4 regions of the Streptococcus sp. Marseille-Q5619 genome follow, and region 2 is predicted to be linked to each of the others. Evidence: predicted binding sites of a transcription regulator. Region 2 holds the regulator's gene; each other region holds the start of a gene.
What was found. Region 2 encodes CtsR, which represses protease genes until heat stress. Its sites were predicted from a motif close to TTGGTCAAAAAAGGTCAAANA; they were not measured.

Region 1 (3,385 bases), on a different contig from region 2:
CTGCCTTATCTGGCAAACCAACTTTTTCCAAAAGCTCTTGGGCTCTCTTCTCAGCAACAGCCTTGCTTTCACCTTTGGTCTTGATAGGTGACAAGGTGATATTTTCCATCACAGTCATATTAGGAAAGAGATTGAATTGTTGGAAAACCATGCCCATCTTCTCACGCATGGCAAACAGGTCATTCTTCTTGTCCGTAATATCAACTCCCTCAAAGATAACCTTCCCCTTGGTTGCTTCTTCCAACAAATTCATAGAGCGAAGCAAGGTAGATTTCCCGCTCCCTGAAGGACCGATGATAACGACAACTTCTCCTCTTTTAATCTCGAGGTTGATGCCCTTCAATACTTCATTCTTTCCAAATGATTTATGTAAATTTTCAATTTTTATCAAGGTTTCTGTCATTATTTTTTATCTCCTTGTCCCATACGTTTTTCAAAAGCTTTCAAGGCTACTGTCAAAATAGAGGTCATAATCAAGTAGTAAAAGGCTGCAAATAAAAGTGGTGTTAAAGGTAGATAGGTTGTTGTGGAAACTGTTGTAGCTCCATTCCACAACTCCATAACACCGATAGCTGATAAGAGGGAGCTGTCCTTGATAATGGTAATAAATTCGTTCCCCAATGCTGGCAAGATATTTTTGATTGCTTGTGGCAAAATCACATATCTCATAGCGTTTTTAGGACGAATCCCTAACGAATAAGCTGCCTCTAGCTGACCTTTTGGAACCGCATTGATTCCTGCACGAACAGTCTCAGAAACATAAGCACCACTATTCATAGAGATAATCAAAATCCCTGGAATCAGACGAGAAAGGTCAACACCCAAAATTCCAACCTGAATAGTCGGAGCATTGATATGCATAAGGGCAAAGGCAATCATAATCTGAACCATCATCGGTGTCCCACGGAAAATCCAAACGTACAAGTTGGCGAGCCAAACAAGCGGTTTAAACTTTGAACGTTGCCCAAAAGCCAAGACAACACCCAAAATAGTTCCCAAAAAGACAACACAGATAGAAATGAGAACCGTCACAACAGCCCCATAGTTAAAATAAGGTAAATACTTAGGTAAAAAAGAAAAATTCATAGTCACACTGCTTTCTAAAATAGAGTACTGTATGATTATAACATGCATTGAATTAAAATTCAAATCTTTTATCCAATTTATTTAAAAATCTTTAAACTAGCAGAATTAGCGAGAAATCTTAGTTTTTTCTAGTCAAGTTGGCCTCCTTTATGGTAAAATAGTAACGATAAGAAATGAAGGAGAATCAAAATGGAATCACATTTGGTTAGAATCATCAACCGCCTTGAAGCAATGGCAAACGATGGCGGAAATTTAAAACGTAATTTTGAACGCGAAGGAGTTGTTGTTGCAGAAGTTGCGTACAGCCACGACGAAGAAAACGGCTCAATCTTTACCCTTCGTGACGTAGAAGCTCGCGAAACTTATACTTTTGATAGCATTGACTTAATTGCAATGGAGATTTACGAACTCCTTTACTAATGTAAAACAAGCAGGATTACCCCCTGCATGTCTAACCAAAATCCTTTTTGTCTCACAAATAGGATTTTTTTTATAGTCCAAATTCACAAAGATCTTCGTTGTAACAACTTCTCAAAGCTGCAATGTTTTTACTTGCTTTACACCCCAATCCTGTTATAATGAGAGTATAGAAATTTGACTATTTTTGACCTTTGAACAGGTCAGGCTAAAGAAAGAAATGAGGTAGATGTATGCTTTGTCAAAACTGTAAAATTAACGACTCAACAATTCATCTTTACACCAATCTCAATGGAAAACAAAAACAAATTGACCTCTGTCAAAACTGCTACAAGATTATCAAGACTGATCCTAATAACAGTCTTTTTAAAGGCATGACGGATCTGAACAATCGTGACTTTGATCCCTTTGGCGATTTCTTCAATGACCTAAACAATTTCAGGCCTTCTAACAATACTCCTCCAACTCCCCCAACCCAATCAGGTGGAGGTTACGGTGGAAACGGCGGTTATGGTTCTCAAAATCGTGGACCTGCTCAAACTCCGCCACCTAGCCAAGAAAAAGGGCTGCTGGAAGAATTTGGTATCAACGTAACTGAGATTGCCCGTCGTGGAGACATTGACCCCGTTATTGGGCGCGACGATGAGATTATCCGTGTCATCGAGATTCTCAATCGTAGAACCAAGAATAATCCTGTCCTTATCGGTGAACCTGGTGTCGGAAAAACGGCCGTTGTCGAAGGCCTAGCTCAGAAAATCATCGATGGCGATGTGCCACATAAACTCCAAGGTAAACAAGTTATCCGTCTGGATGTGGTTAGCCTGGTTCAAGGAACGGGTATCCGTGGACAATTTGAAGAACGCATGCAAAAACTCATGGAAGAAATTCGCAAACGTGAGGACATCATCCTCTTTATCGATGAAATCCATGAAATTGTCGGTGCTGGTTCTGCAGGCGATGGCAATATGGATGCAGGAAATATCCTCAAGCCCGCCCTTGCTCGTGGGGAACTGCAACTGGTCGGTGCTACTACCCTCAATGAATACCGTATCATTGAAAAGGATGCTGCCCTAGAGCGTCGTATGCAACCTGTTAAGGTCGATGAACCAACAGTGGAAGAAACAATCACTATCCTCAAAGGTATTCAAAAGAAATACGAAGACTACCACCACGTTCAGTATACCGATGCTGCAATTGAAGCAGCTGCAACTCTTTCCAATCGTTACATCCAAGATCGCTTCTTGCCTGATAAGGCCATTGACCTCCTAGATGAAGCTGGTTCTAAGATGAACTTGACCTTGAATTTTGTGGATCCTAAAGTAATTGATCAACGCTTGATTGAGGCTGAAAATCTTAAATCTCAAGCTACACGAGAGGAAGATTTTGAGAAGGCGGCTTATTTCCGCGATCAGATTGCCAAATATAAGGAAATGCAAAAGAAAAAGGTCACAGACCAAGATACACCTATCATCAGTGAGAAAACCATTGAGCACATTATCGAACAGAAAACCAACATCCCTGTTGGTGATTTAAAAGAGAAAGAACAATCTCAACTCATCCATCTAGCCGAAGATCTCAAGTCTCATGTTATTGGCCAAGATGATGCTGTCGATAAGATTGCCAAGGCTATTCGCCGGAATCGTGTCGGTCTCGGTACGCCTAACCGCCCAATCGGAAGCTTCCTCTTCGTCGGACCAACTGGTGTCGGTAAGACAGAACTTTCCAAACAACTAGCTATCGAACTCTTTGGTTCTGCTGACAGCATGATTCGCTTTGATATGAGTGAATATATGGAAAAACACAGCGTTGCTAAGTTGGTCGGCGCCCCTCCAGGTTATGTTGGTTACGATGAGGCTGGGCAATTAACTGAAAAAGTTCGCCG
Region 2 (3,385 bases):
CGACCTTGCGTCCCTTGCTATCTGTCAAGACACCGTCATCCAGAACCTGCAAGAGAACATTAAAGATGTCTGGATGGGCCTTCTCTACCTCATCAAAGAGGAGAACGGAATAGGGTTTGTTGCGAACCTTCTCTGTCAACTCCCCACCTTCTTCATACCCCACATAGCCCGGAGGAGCTCCATTGAGACGGCTGGCCGCGAATTTCTCCATATACTCACTCATATCAAAGCGAATAAGGGCTGATTCGTCGTCAAAGAGGACCTCTGCCAGAGCCTTGGCTAATTCAGTTTTTCCGACACCCGTAGGCCCTAAGAACATAAAGGAACCAATCGGGCGCTTATGACTACGAATCCCTGACTGGTTGCGGCGAATCGCACGGCTAATGCTTGAAACTGCTTGATCTTGACCGATGACACGTTTGTGCAGTTCAGCTTCAAGATTCAGGTACTTCTTAGCATCCGTTTGAGTCAGTTTTTGAACGGGGATACCTGACAAGCGACTCAAGGTGGTCAAAATATCAGACTCTGTCACCAAGTCTTTATAGACAGGCACTTCCTCTTCTTTTGCGATTAGCTGAGCTGCCTGTTTCCACTTACCATCCATCAAGGCCTTGTCAGCTGGACTCAAACCAGAATCGTCTGCTTTTACATGCCTTGACTTATTTTGCACTGTTGCTGCTGCCTCATCCAAGAGATCGATAGCAGAGTCTGGCAAGTGACGACTAGTCAAGTAACGATGCGCCATCTTGACGGCTGTTTCAACCGCTTCATCTGTGATTTGCACACGATGATGTTTCTCATAAGTCGCCTTCAAACCTTGCAAAATGGTCATGCTGTCTGCAACACTTGGCTCTTCAATCGTTACTTTGGCGAATCGACGAGAAAGGGCCGCATCTTTTTCGATGTGTTTTTGGTACTCTTCCTGAGTGGTGGCACCAACCGTTCTCAAAGTTCCACGCGCCAAGGCTGGCTTCAAGATATTGGCCGCATCCAGAGTTGAGTCAATCCCACTACCAGAACCCATGATAGTGTGAAGTTCATCGATAAAGAGGATAACTTGACCATCTTCTTCAATATCCTTGATGATATTGTTCATGCGTTCTTCAAAGTCACCACGGAAACGTGTCCCTGCAACGACATTCATCAAATCAAGCTCTAACACGCGCATCTTAGCCATTTCCGTAGGCACATCCCCACTAGCAATACGCTGGGCAAGACCAAGCGCCAGAGCAGTTTTCCCGACACCAGCATCCCCAACCAAGACAGGGTTGTTCTTAGTCTTCCGACTCAAGATTTGAATCATACGCGAGATTTCCTTGTCCCGACCGATGACTGGTTCTAACTTGCCAAAACGCGCTTGCTCTGTCAAATCATGCGTATAGTCCTCGAGACCACCACTAGGAGTCTGGGGCATACCCATCATATTGGCCATAGAATTTTGTTTGTCAGCTACTGTACGATGGCGTTGGCGTAAAGCCTTGAGGTCTTCACGAGTCCAGCCTGCCCGTTCTTCTAGATTTCGACGAAGGGCAGCAATCTTGACCTGATCTTTCTTGTCTTCATAAGAAAAACCAGCTCTCTCCAAGATACGAGTTGCCAAGGCATTGCCATCATGCAAAATCGCATAGAGGACATGCTCTGTCCCCAGCACCTTAGCATGAACCACTGACGCTACATATTCGGCTTCATCAAAGAGAACCTGCAAACGATGAGAAAACGGCAATTCCGTAAAGGTTTCATCCTGGCTATAGTCCGTTTCAGTCAGTTCCAAAGCGACTTCTTCTAAACGGTCCATCTCATATGGATAATCATTTAAAGTCGCCCCTGCCACACTATAACTGTGATTGGACATGGCAATCAACAAGTGCCAAGACTCTAGATAACGAGCTCCAAAATGGCCAGCCACCATGTAGGCACTTTCGATACATTCATTCAATGCTTTTGAATAGTTCATCTTACTTCCCTTTTCTATCTACCTCTTGTATGACCTGTCGTAGCATATTAGCACGAACAACTGGAGCTTCTTCTCCTAGAACGCGATCCAAAGCTACTGCTACCAGCAAATTCATCTCCTGCTTGGTCATCAATTCCTGCTCAACCAAAAGCTGTAGAATATCCTCATAAATTTCTTGACTGACCCGCTCACCAATTGAGTAAAGCAGCTCCCTGAGCATTTCATGATGACTAGAAAACTCAATCCGTCCTATACGAATGTAGCCTCCGCCACCACGCTTACTTTCAACCAAGTAGCCTCTACTTTCCGTAAAGCGTGTCTTGATCACATAGTTGATCTGACTAGGAACAACCTGAAAGGTATCTGCCAACTGACTCCGTTGCAACTCCACAATTCCAGATTGATCTAAAATCGCCTTGATGTAGGCCTCAATATGATCCGATGTATTTTTAAATCTCATTACAAACCCACCTCTCTCTTTAAACCTTGACTATCTTTGACTATTATACCGAAATTTTCTCATTTTTAAAAGAAAAAGGGCGCTGGTAAAGGATAATCTTCACCAACTCCCTATTTTTCTACTTATCCAAGCCTAATTCTACCAAGATTTGACGTTTGTAGGCAATCTTTTGGACTTCCTTGTCCTCTTCTTCAGACCAATCTAGTTTAATTTCTGAAACAATCTGCCCAGGGCGATTTTTCAAAATATAGATGCGGTCGCTGAGATTAAGGGCCTCCTCGATACTGTGAGTAATAATCAAGGTTGTTAGCTGCAACTGCTTGTGAATTTCAAGATACCAAGCATGGAGTTCCATCTTGGTCATCTCATCCAAAGCGCTAAAGGCCTCATCCAAGAGAAAGAGCTTGTGCCCGAAAAGGTAAGTTCGAAGCAAGGCTACACGCTGACGCATCCCACCACTGAGTTCATGAGGGTATTTATCTCTTACAGCTGTCAACTGGAAGGTCGCAAGAATTTCATCCGCGCGGGCAATAGCTTCCGCCTTATCCACTTTTTGAATCAAGAGAGGAAGAATGATATTACCAAGCACCGTCTTGTGCTCCAAGAGCAGATCCTTTTGCAACATATAACTCACGCGCCCCTTGGGATTTTCTTCACCATCAAGGACAATTCTCCCTGACTGAACTTCTAAAATCCCCGCAATTAAGTTGAAAAGCGTAGTCTTACCAACACCACTTGGGCCTAGGATGGAAACCACTTCGCCTGAAGTCACCTGCAGGTTGATGTCCTCTAAAATCCTCTCTTGACCATAGGCATAACTGACGTGTTCTAGTCTAATTTCTGTCATTATTTCACAAATTCGTTGGTGAAGCCTTTGTCTGTCAAGTCTTCTTTAAGGATACCATTTTCTTTATCCCATTTGTAGAAGGCATTCCAGCGAGCTGCATCAAATTGACCCCATTTTTCCTTGT
Region 3 (3,385 bases), on a different contig from region 2:
AACATAGTTTGAGATAATTTTTCCTTGGAAGCTATCTTGGAATGTTCCGATAAAGAGGTAATCTTGACCTTTAGTCAATCCATCTTGCGTCGCACTTGGCGAAATCAATGGAACACCTGCTTTTGTAGCGTTAGCTACAGCAGCTGCAGTTGCACCAGATGTCGCAGGTCCTACGATTGCTGATACTTTAGATTGGGTTACAAGGTTAGTTGTTACTGAAGCCGCCTCAGCAGTTTCAGACTTATTATCTTTATCGACTACTTCGATTTGTTTTCCATCGATACCACCTGCTGCATTGATTTCATCAACGGCCAATTGGGCACCTTTTTGTTCAGATGTTCCGTAGGCTGCTACGGCACCAGTTTCCTCGAAGTTAAATCCAATTTTGATTGTCTTTTCATCTACTGAATTACCAGCAGCGTTTGACGCTCCAGACTTCACTTCTCCACAGGCTGCAAGAAGTGCTACACTTGCAAGCGCCACAAACGATAGGGCAAATTTTTTCTTCATCTTTTTTGTCTCCTTATTCTTAAATAAATAGCATGTTAAGAATATACCGAATTATCAGAAAATTGTCAACACTTTTCTTAGACTTTTTCGATGATAACGTTTTCCTCTCGATAAAGATTGCCCACAAAGGGTGTTTCCAACTCTTGGATATGACAAACTCTAACTTTTTTTATAAATTTTTCCTTGCCCAAGCGCCCGACCAATTGCTCCACTTCTTGAGTTGGAACATAAAGCTGTAAGTAACGATGTTTCTTGGAATGATAGGTAATATCTCCATAATCCTGCAGTTTTTTGGCATCACGATTATAGTAAAGATAGATAATCAAGCCAGATCGATTGACTTTTTCAAACATGATAAATCCTCTTTCTAAGAAATCTCTCCCTATTATATCAAAAAAAGCAAACCCAGTCGAGTTTGCCTTCTATCATCATTAATTCAATGAATTATTGGCCATGATTTCATCAATAAAGCCATATTCAAGTGTTTCTTGGGCGCTCATCCAGTTATCACGTTCTGCATCTGCATGGACTTTTTCGATTGACTGACCTGAATTTTCAGCTAAGATTTTTTCCAAGGTATTACGAGTTTTGAGCAAGTGTTCTGCAGCGATCGCCATATCGGTTTGTTGAGTACCACCACCTGTACCGCCCATTGGTTGGTGGATCATGTATTCAGCATTTGGAAGCATGAAACGTTTGCCTTTTGCTCCACTTGATGCAATGACCGTCCCCATAGATGCAGCCATTCCCATAACGATGGTTTGGACATCTGCCTTGATAAAGTTCATGGTATCAACGATTGCCAAACCAGCTGAAACGGAACCCCCAGGTGTATTAACATAAAGGTAAATATCCTTTGTACTATCTTGGGCATCCAAGAAAAGCAACTGGGCAATAACTGAGTTGGCCATATTGTCTTCAACTGGGCCCGTCAGCATAATGATGCGGTCTTTAAGAAGACGTGAGTAAATATCGTAGGAACGTTCTCCACGGCTTGTTTGTTCAATAACTACAGGAATCATTTATTTCTCCTTTTGAGTTTTAATTTTGTTGGTCAAATGACTGAAGATAAGACTATTATAATATCTTGGTCAAAAAAGGTCAAATTTTTGCTCTGTTTTCATCAGACAGAAACAAAAATTCAACCTCCTTTCACGACTGGAAATTCTTTTCCAATTCATTCTTCTTTTCGATTTTATTTTGTACCGAACAAGCGGTCCCCAGCATCTCCAAGACCTGGAACGATATAACCGTGTTCGTTCAAGCGTTCATCCAAGGCTGCTGTAAAGATTTCTACATCTGGATGAGCTTCTTGAAGGGCTTTTACACCTTCTGGTGCTGATACAAGGCAGACAAATTTGATATTTGATGCGCCACGTTTTTTAAGAGAGTCAACAGCCAAGATTGCTGATCCACCTGTTGCCAACATTGGGTCTACCACAAAAATTTGACGTTGGTCAATATCTTCAGGTAATTTCACCAAGTACTCAACTGGTTGAAGCGTTTCTTCATCACGGTACATACCGATGTGGCCAACTTTAGCAGCTGGAACCAAGCTCAAAAGTCCATCAACCATCCCGATACCTGCACGCAAGATTGGAACGATAGCCAATTTCTTACCTGCCAATTGTTTTTGAACTGTTTTTGTGATTGGTGTTTCGATTTCTACATCTTCTAGTGGAAGATCACGAAGTACTTCATACCCCATCAACATTGCAATCTCATCTACTAGCTCACGAAAAGCTTTTGTAGAAGTATCTGTACGACGCAAGATTGACAATTTGTGTTGAATCAGTGGATGATTAATAACTTCAATTTTTCCCATTTTTGGAATTCCTTCTTTCAATTTATTCTTCTTATTATACCAAAAAACGGTTTAAAAATCTTTCTAAACCATTTATTTTTGATAATTTTTCACATTAAATCAGCCTCTTTAAGAGCTGTCTGTACTGTCTCAAGTGGTAAATGAGTCAATTCTGTTCCCTTTTCTTGATAAAGGTATTGGGCGTAGTCGTCCATTCGGTACTGGTTGATATAAACCACACGCTTACAACCGACCTGAAGCAATTGTTTGGTACAATTCAGACAAGGAAAATGGGTTACATAGGCTGTAAAGCCTTTAGGAACACCACGTTCTGCACCTTGAAGGATAGCATTGACCTCAGCGTGAAGGGTGCGAACACAGTGGCCTTCAATGACCAGACATTCGTGGTCAATACAATGCTCGGTTCCTGACACTGAACCATTGTAACCAGTTGAAATAACCTTATTATCCTTTACCAGAATTGCGCCCACTTTGGCACGTTTACAAGTGGAACGATTGGCAATTAGTAGAGCTTGGGCTGCAAAATACTCATCCCATGCTAGTCTTTCTTCAGTCATATCTCTTCTCCTTTTTCTCTATTTTTTAAAAAATGGTAACCGTAAATCTGCAATCTTTTCAGCAGGTACCTTCATGCCATCCTTGATCCATTTTAAAAGGACTGAGACGATGGCTGAACTCCAGAAGGAATGAAGATAAGAGCTGACACCTTTTGATTTTCCATGGTATTTTTCCAGAAACTCCTGCATGGCTTGGACAAAGATTTTTTCCAGATGGTAATCTAAGGCAAGTTGAATCACTCTGGCTTCCTTTCTTGCTTCTCGGAAAAGGTGAACCCAGACCAGATAAAGGTCTGTCTTTAAATCATAATGATGCAACTGTTCCATAATATTGTGGACAGTTCGTTTAAATACGCTTTCTAAAATCTCCTCTTTGGAATCATAATTGCGATAAAAGGCCGCACGAGAAACGCCTGCACGTTTGACCAATTCAGAAATACTAATCTTGGTCAGGTCCTTTTTTTCCAAGAGTTGCAAGAGGGCTGTTTCGATG
Region 4 (3,385 bases), on a different contig from region 2:
ATGTCAGCTTCTAGGTGTTTAGCATCTAGGTGATCCAAGTGGAAGTCTGTGACTTTGTCACGGATTTGTTGTTCAACCACACGACGGAGTGGACGAACACCCATGACTTCATCGTAGCCTTCCTCAGTCATGTATTCTTTAGCAGCTTCGCTCACTGCCAAGTCAATGTCTTTCTTAGAAAGCGTCTTGTTAACTTCAACCAACATACGGTCTACAATCTTAGAAAGATCTTCTTTGCTCAAGTGTGAGAATTCGATGACAGCATTGAAACGGTTAAGGAATTCTGGACGGAAGTAAGGTTTCAAACGATCCATCAATTCTGGTTTATCAGCATCTTCTGTCAAGTTAGCTTCGTAACCAAAGCCTGCGTTTGAAGTTGCGATAATCACCGTATTCTTGAAGTTCACTGTATTTCCTTGACCATCTGTCAAACGACCATCATCCAAGACTTGGAGGAGAAGAGTGATCACTTGAGGATCAGCCTTTTCAATTTCGTCCAAGAGAATGATAGAGTATGGATTACGACGAACACGTTCTGTCAAGGTATTGCTATTGTCATCATATCCTACATATCCGGCTGTTGTACCGATTAGCTTAGATACGGCTGTGCGGTCACTGTATTCAGACATATCCAAACGGATGATTGCATCCTTGGTCCCAAACATATCCAGCGCCAATTGCTTAGCAAGCTCTGTCTTACCGACCCCAGTTGGTCCTACAAAGAGGAAACTACCGATTGGGCGATTGCCTTCATCGAAACCAGCACGGTTACGACGGATAGCACGAGCCACTGCTTCAACTGCCTTGTCTTGACCGATCACCTTGTGTTCCAAGCGATGAGCCATATCTTTCAAACGTTCGATGTCTGATGCTCCCATTTGTGAAACTGGGATACCCGTCATTCGTTCTACAGATTCAGCCACATCGTTGACACTTGCAGTCACTTTCATATCTTCTGTGTGGTTTTCGATTTTCTTTTCCAATTCTGCGATACGTGTTTTATAGTTTAGGGCTGCTTCAAAATCTTCTGCCTCAACTGCTTTTTCTTGCTTGTCTTTTTCTGCCTCAATTTCACGTTCAACAGCATGCACATCTGTTACTGGATGTTGAGCCGCCAAGTGAGCAGCCGTTACATCGACAAGGTCAATAGCCTTATCTGGCAAGCTACGTTGTGGAATGTATTGGACAGAATAATCCACTGCTGCTTTCAAAACTTCGTCTGGCAAGATGACATTATGGTGTTGTTGATAGAGGTCACGAATTCCTTGAAGAATTTTATATGTATCCTCTGCTGAAGGAGCATTTACCTTGACTTCGTTGAAACGACGAGCAAGAGCGGCATTCTTCAAAATGGTGTTACGGTATTCGTCTTGAGTTGTTGCCCCAATCACTGTCAATTCACCACGAGAAAGAGCTGGCTTGAGAATATCCGCAAGTCCTTTAGAACCACTGTCTCCACCAGTGCTACCAGCACCGAGAATTTGGTGAATTTCATCAAAGAAGAGGATAATATTCCCTGCTTCTTTCACTTCATTGACTAAGTTTTGAACGTTTTCTTCAAAACTACCACGATATTGAGTACCAGCCTCAAGACCTGAGATGTCAATGGAAATAATTTCCTTGTTCTTGATAGCAGCTGGAACATCGCCATTCACAATGGCTTGCGCTAGGCCTTCGACAACAGCTGTCTTACCAACACCTGCATCTCCAACAAGTACAGGATTATTTTTGGTACGGCGTGAAAGGATTTCAGATGTTTCTTGAATTTCCTTATTTCGTCCGATAACAGGATCCAACTTGCCCTCACGAGCTTCCGCTGTCAAGTTTCGACCTAGTTTAGCAAGAACACCGTCTTGTTTCATACCTGAAGCCTGTTGTTGCATTTCTCCATCGATTTCTACATTTCCTGGCAATTGACCAGTTGCACGATAGTGAGCGAATTCCTCAGGTGTCACTTCACGTCCATTAATCAAGTAACGACGATTTTCAGAACTATATCCTCGCATGCCACCCATCAATTGGTTAAATAAATCATCCATGTTGTTAAATTTATTAAAGTTGTTGTTCATATTCTTTACCTCTTTTTGTTTACTTAGTTATGATTACCGATATTGACTATCTTTGACCTTTGTTTTAAAAAATTTAGACTAGCTAAATGGCTACTCTAGGTACTATTTCTGGTTTTTCTTTTTCAAGCAGGAGTAGACTATCTTTACTTCTGAAGATTTCTAGATTAAACATAGACACACCTCTTTCTATTTTACTTTAAAGAATACTCTTCGAAAATCTCTTCAAACCACGTCAACTCTATCTGCAACCTCAAAACAGTATTTTGAGCAACCTGCAGCTAGCTTCCTAGTTTGCTCTTTGATTTTTATTGAGTATAAGCGTTCGAGTAAGGCTTTCATTTACCTTACGTTCATAATATACTACATTAGTCAGAAAAGGTCAAGGTATTTGACTTTAATTGACCAATATTTTTTAGAATGCAAAAACACCCTGAAACATCAGGGTGCCATTCTTACATCAAATACAAAATTGCTAGCGTCAGGAGACTTGCTAGAAGTCCCACTCCCCAAAAGAAGAAGTCAACCTTCCACTCGCTCCAAGGATTTCCTTTACCAGACAATCCTCCAAGCTCAAAATGGTGATGCACAGGCGTCATACGAAAAATACGTTTGCCACCAGTCATTTTGAAATAACTTACTTGCATCATAACCGAAGTTGTTTCAAAAACATAAACAATTCCGATAATCAAGAGAGTCCATTCTTGGTGGAGGGCCATAGAGATAGCTGCCAACATTCCACCGAGAGCCAAACTTCCCACATCCCCCATAAAGACCTTGGCAGGCTTATGGTTAAAGACAAAGAAACCGAGTAAACCACCAATCATGGCCAGAATCACCATAAGAATATCCATCTGACCTTGCACATAGGCAATAACTCCATAAGCTGACAAGCTAATCACAACGGAAATACTAGCTAGACCGTCAATACCATCTGTCAAGTTGACTGCGTTTGAAAAACCAACTAGCCAGAAAAGAGCGAAGATAATATAGAAAATCCCTAAATGCACTTGGTAGCCAAAGACAGAGAGCATATCGCCCCCACGCTCATAAAAAAGGTAGAAAATGACGCCACCTAGCAGCTGAAGAGCCAATTTCTGTTTGGGGTTTAGCCCCTCATTGATCTTTCGGAAGACCTTGAGAAAGTCATCTAAAAAACCAACCAAGCCATACAAGACCAAAATAAACAAAATCATACCAACATTATTGGTCAATTGTTTCGAAAAAAGAGCGACGAGGAAACTCACCACAACTGCAGCAATGAGGAAAACAAGTCCCCCCATTGTAGGAGTCCCAGCTTTTGCCTGGTGCTGTTTAAC

Region 1: the regulator CtsR is predicted to act here: its motif matches at 1,678-1,698, upstream of OC530_RS01910 (ATP-dependent Clp protease ATP-binding subunit).
Region 3: the regulator CtsR is predicted to act here: its motif matches at 1,598-1,618, upstream of clpP (ATP-dependent Clp protease proteolytic subunit ClpP).
Region 4: the regulator CtsR is predicted to act here: its motif matches at 2,119-2,139, upstream of OC530_RS03635 (ATP-dependent Clp protease ATP-binding subunit).

Annotation. Positions count from the first base shown of each region.
Region 1 is NZ_CAMPPO010000002.1:156,886-160,270, forward strand. Features, by position in the region: gene OC530_RS01895 (amino acid ABC transporter ATP-binding protein) at 1-403, opposite strand, end outside; gene OC530_RS01900 (amino acid ABC transporter permease) at 403-1,086, opposite strand; gene OC530_RS01905 (DUF1797 family protein) at 1,276-1,506, shown strand; gene OC530_RS01910 (ATP-dependent Clp protease ATP-binding subunit) at 1,737-3,385, shown strand, end outside.
Region 2 is NZ_CAMPPO010000006.1:84,917-88,301, forward strand. Features, by position in the region: gene OC530_RS08325 (ATP-dependent Clp protease ATP-binding subunit) at 1-1,954, opposite strand, end outside; gene OC530_RS08330 (CtsR family transcriptional regulator) at 1,956-2,414, opposite strand; gene OC530_RS08335 (ABC transporter ATP-binding protein) at 2,533-3,261, opposite strand; gene OC530_RS08340 (ABC transporter substrate-binding protein) at 3,261-3,385, opposite strand, start outside.
Region 3 is NZ_CAMPPO010000002.1:222,878-226,262, forward strand. Features, by position in the region: gene OC530_RS02240 (ABC transporter substrate-binding protein) at 1-510, opposite strand, end outside; gene OC530_RS02245 (YlbG family protein) at 588-863, opposite strand; gene clpP (ATP-dependent Clp protease proteolytic subunit ClpP) at 942-1,532, opposite strand; gene upp (uracil phosphoribosyltransferase) at 1,706-2,335, opposite strand; gene OC530_RS02260 (cytidine/deoxycytidylate deaminase family protein) at 2,425-2,892, opposite strand; gene OC530_RS02265 (TetR/AcrR family transcriptional regulator) at 2,911-3,385, opposite strand, start outside.
Region 4 is NZ_CAMPPO010000002.1:535,670-539,054, forward strand. Features, by position in the region: gene OC530_RS03635 (ATP-dependent Clp protease ATP-binding subunit) at 1-2,069, opposite strand, end outside; gene mraY (phospho-N-acetylmuramoyl-pentapeptide-transferase) at 2,522-3,385, opposite strand, start outside.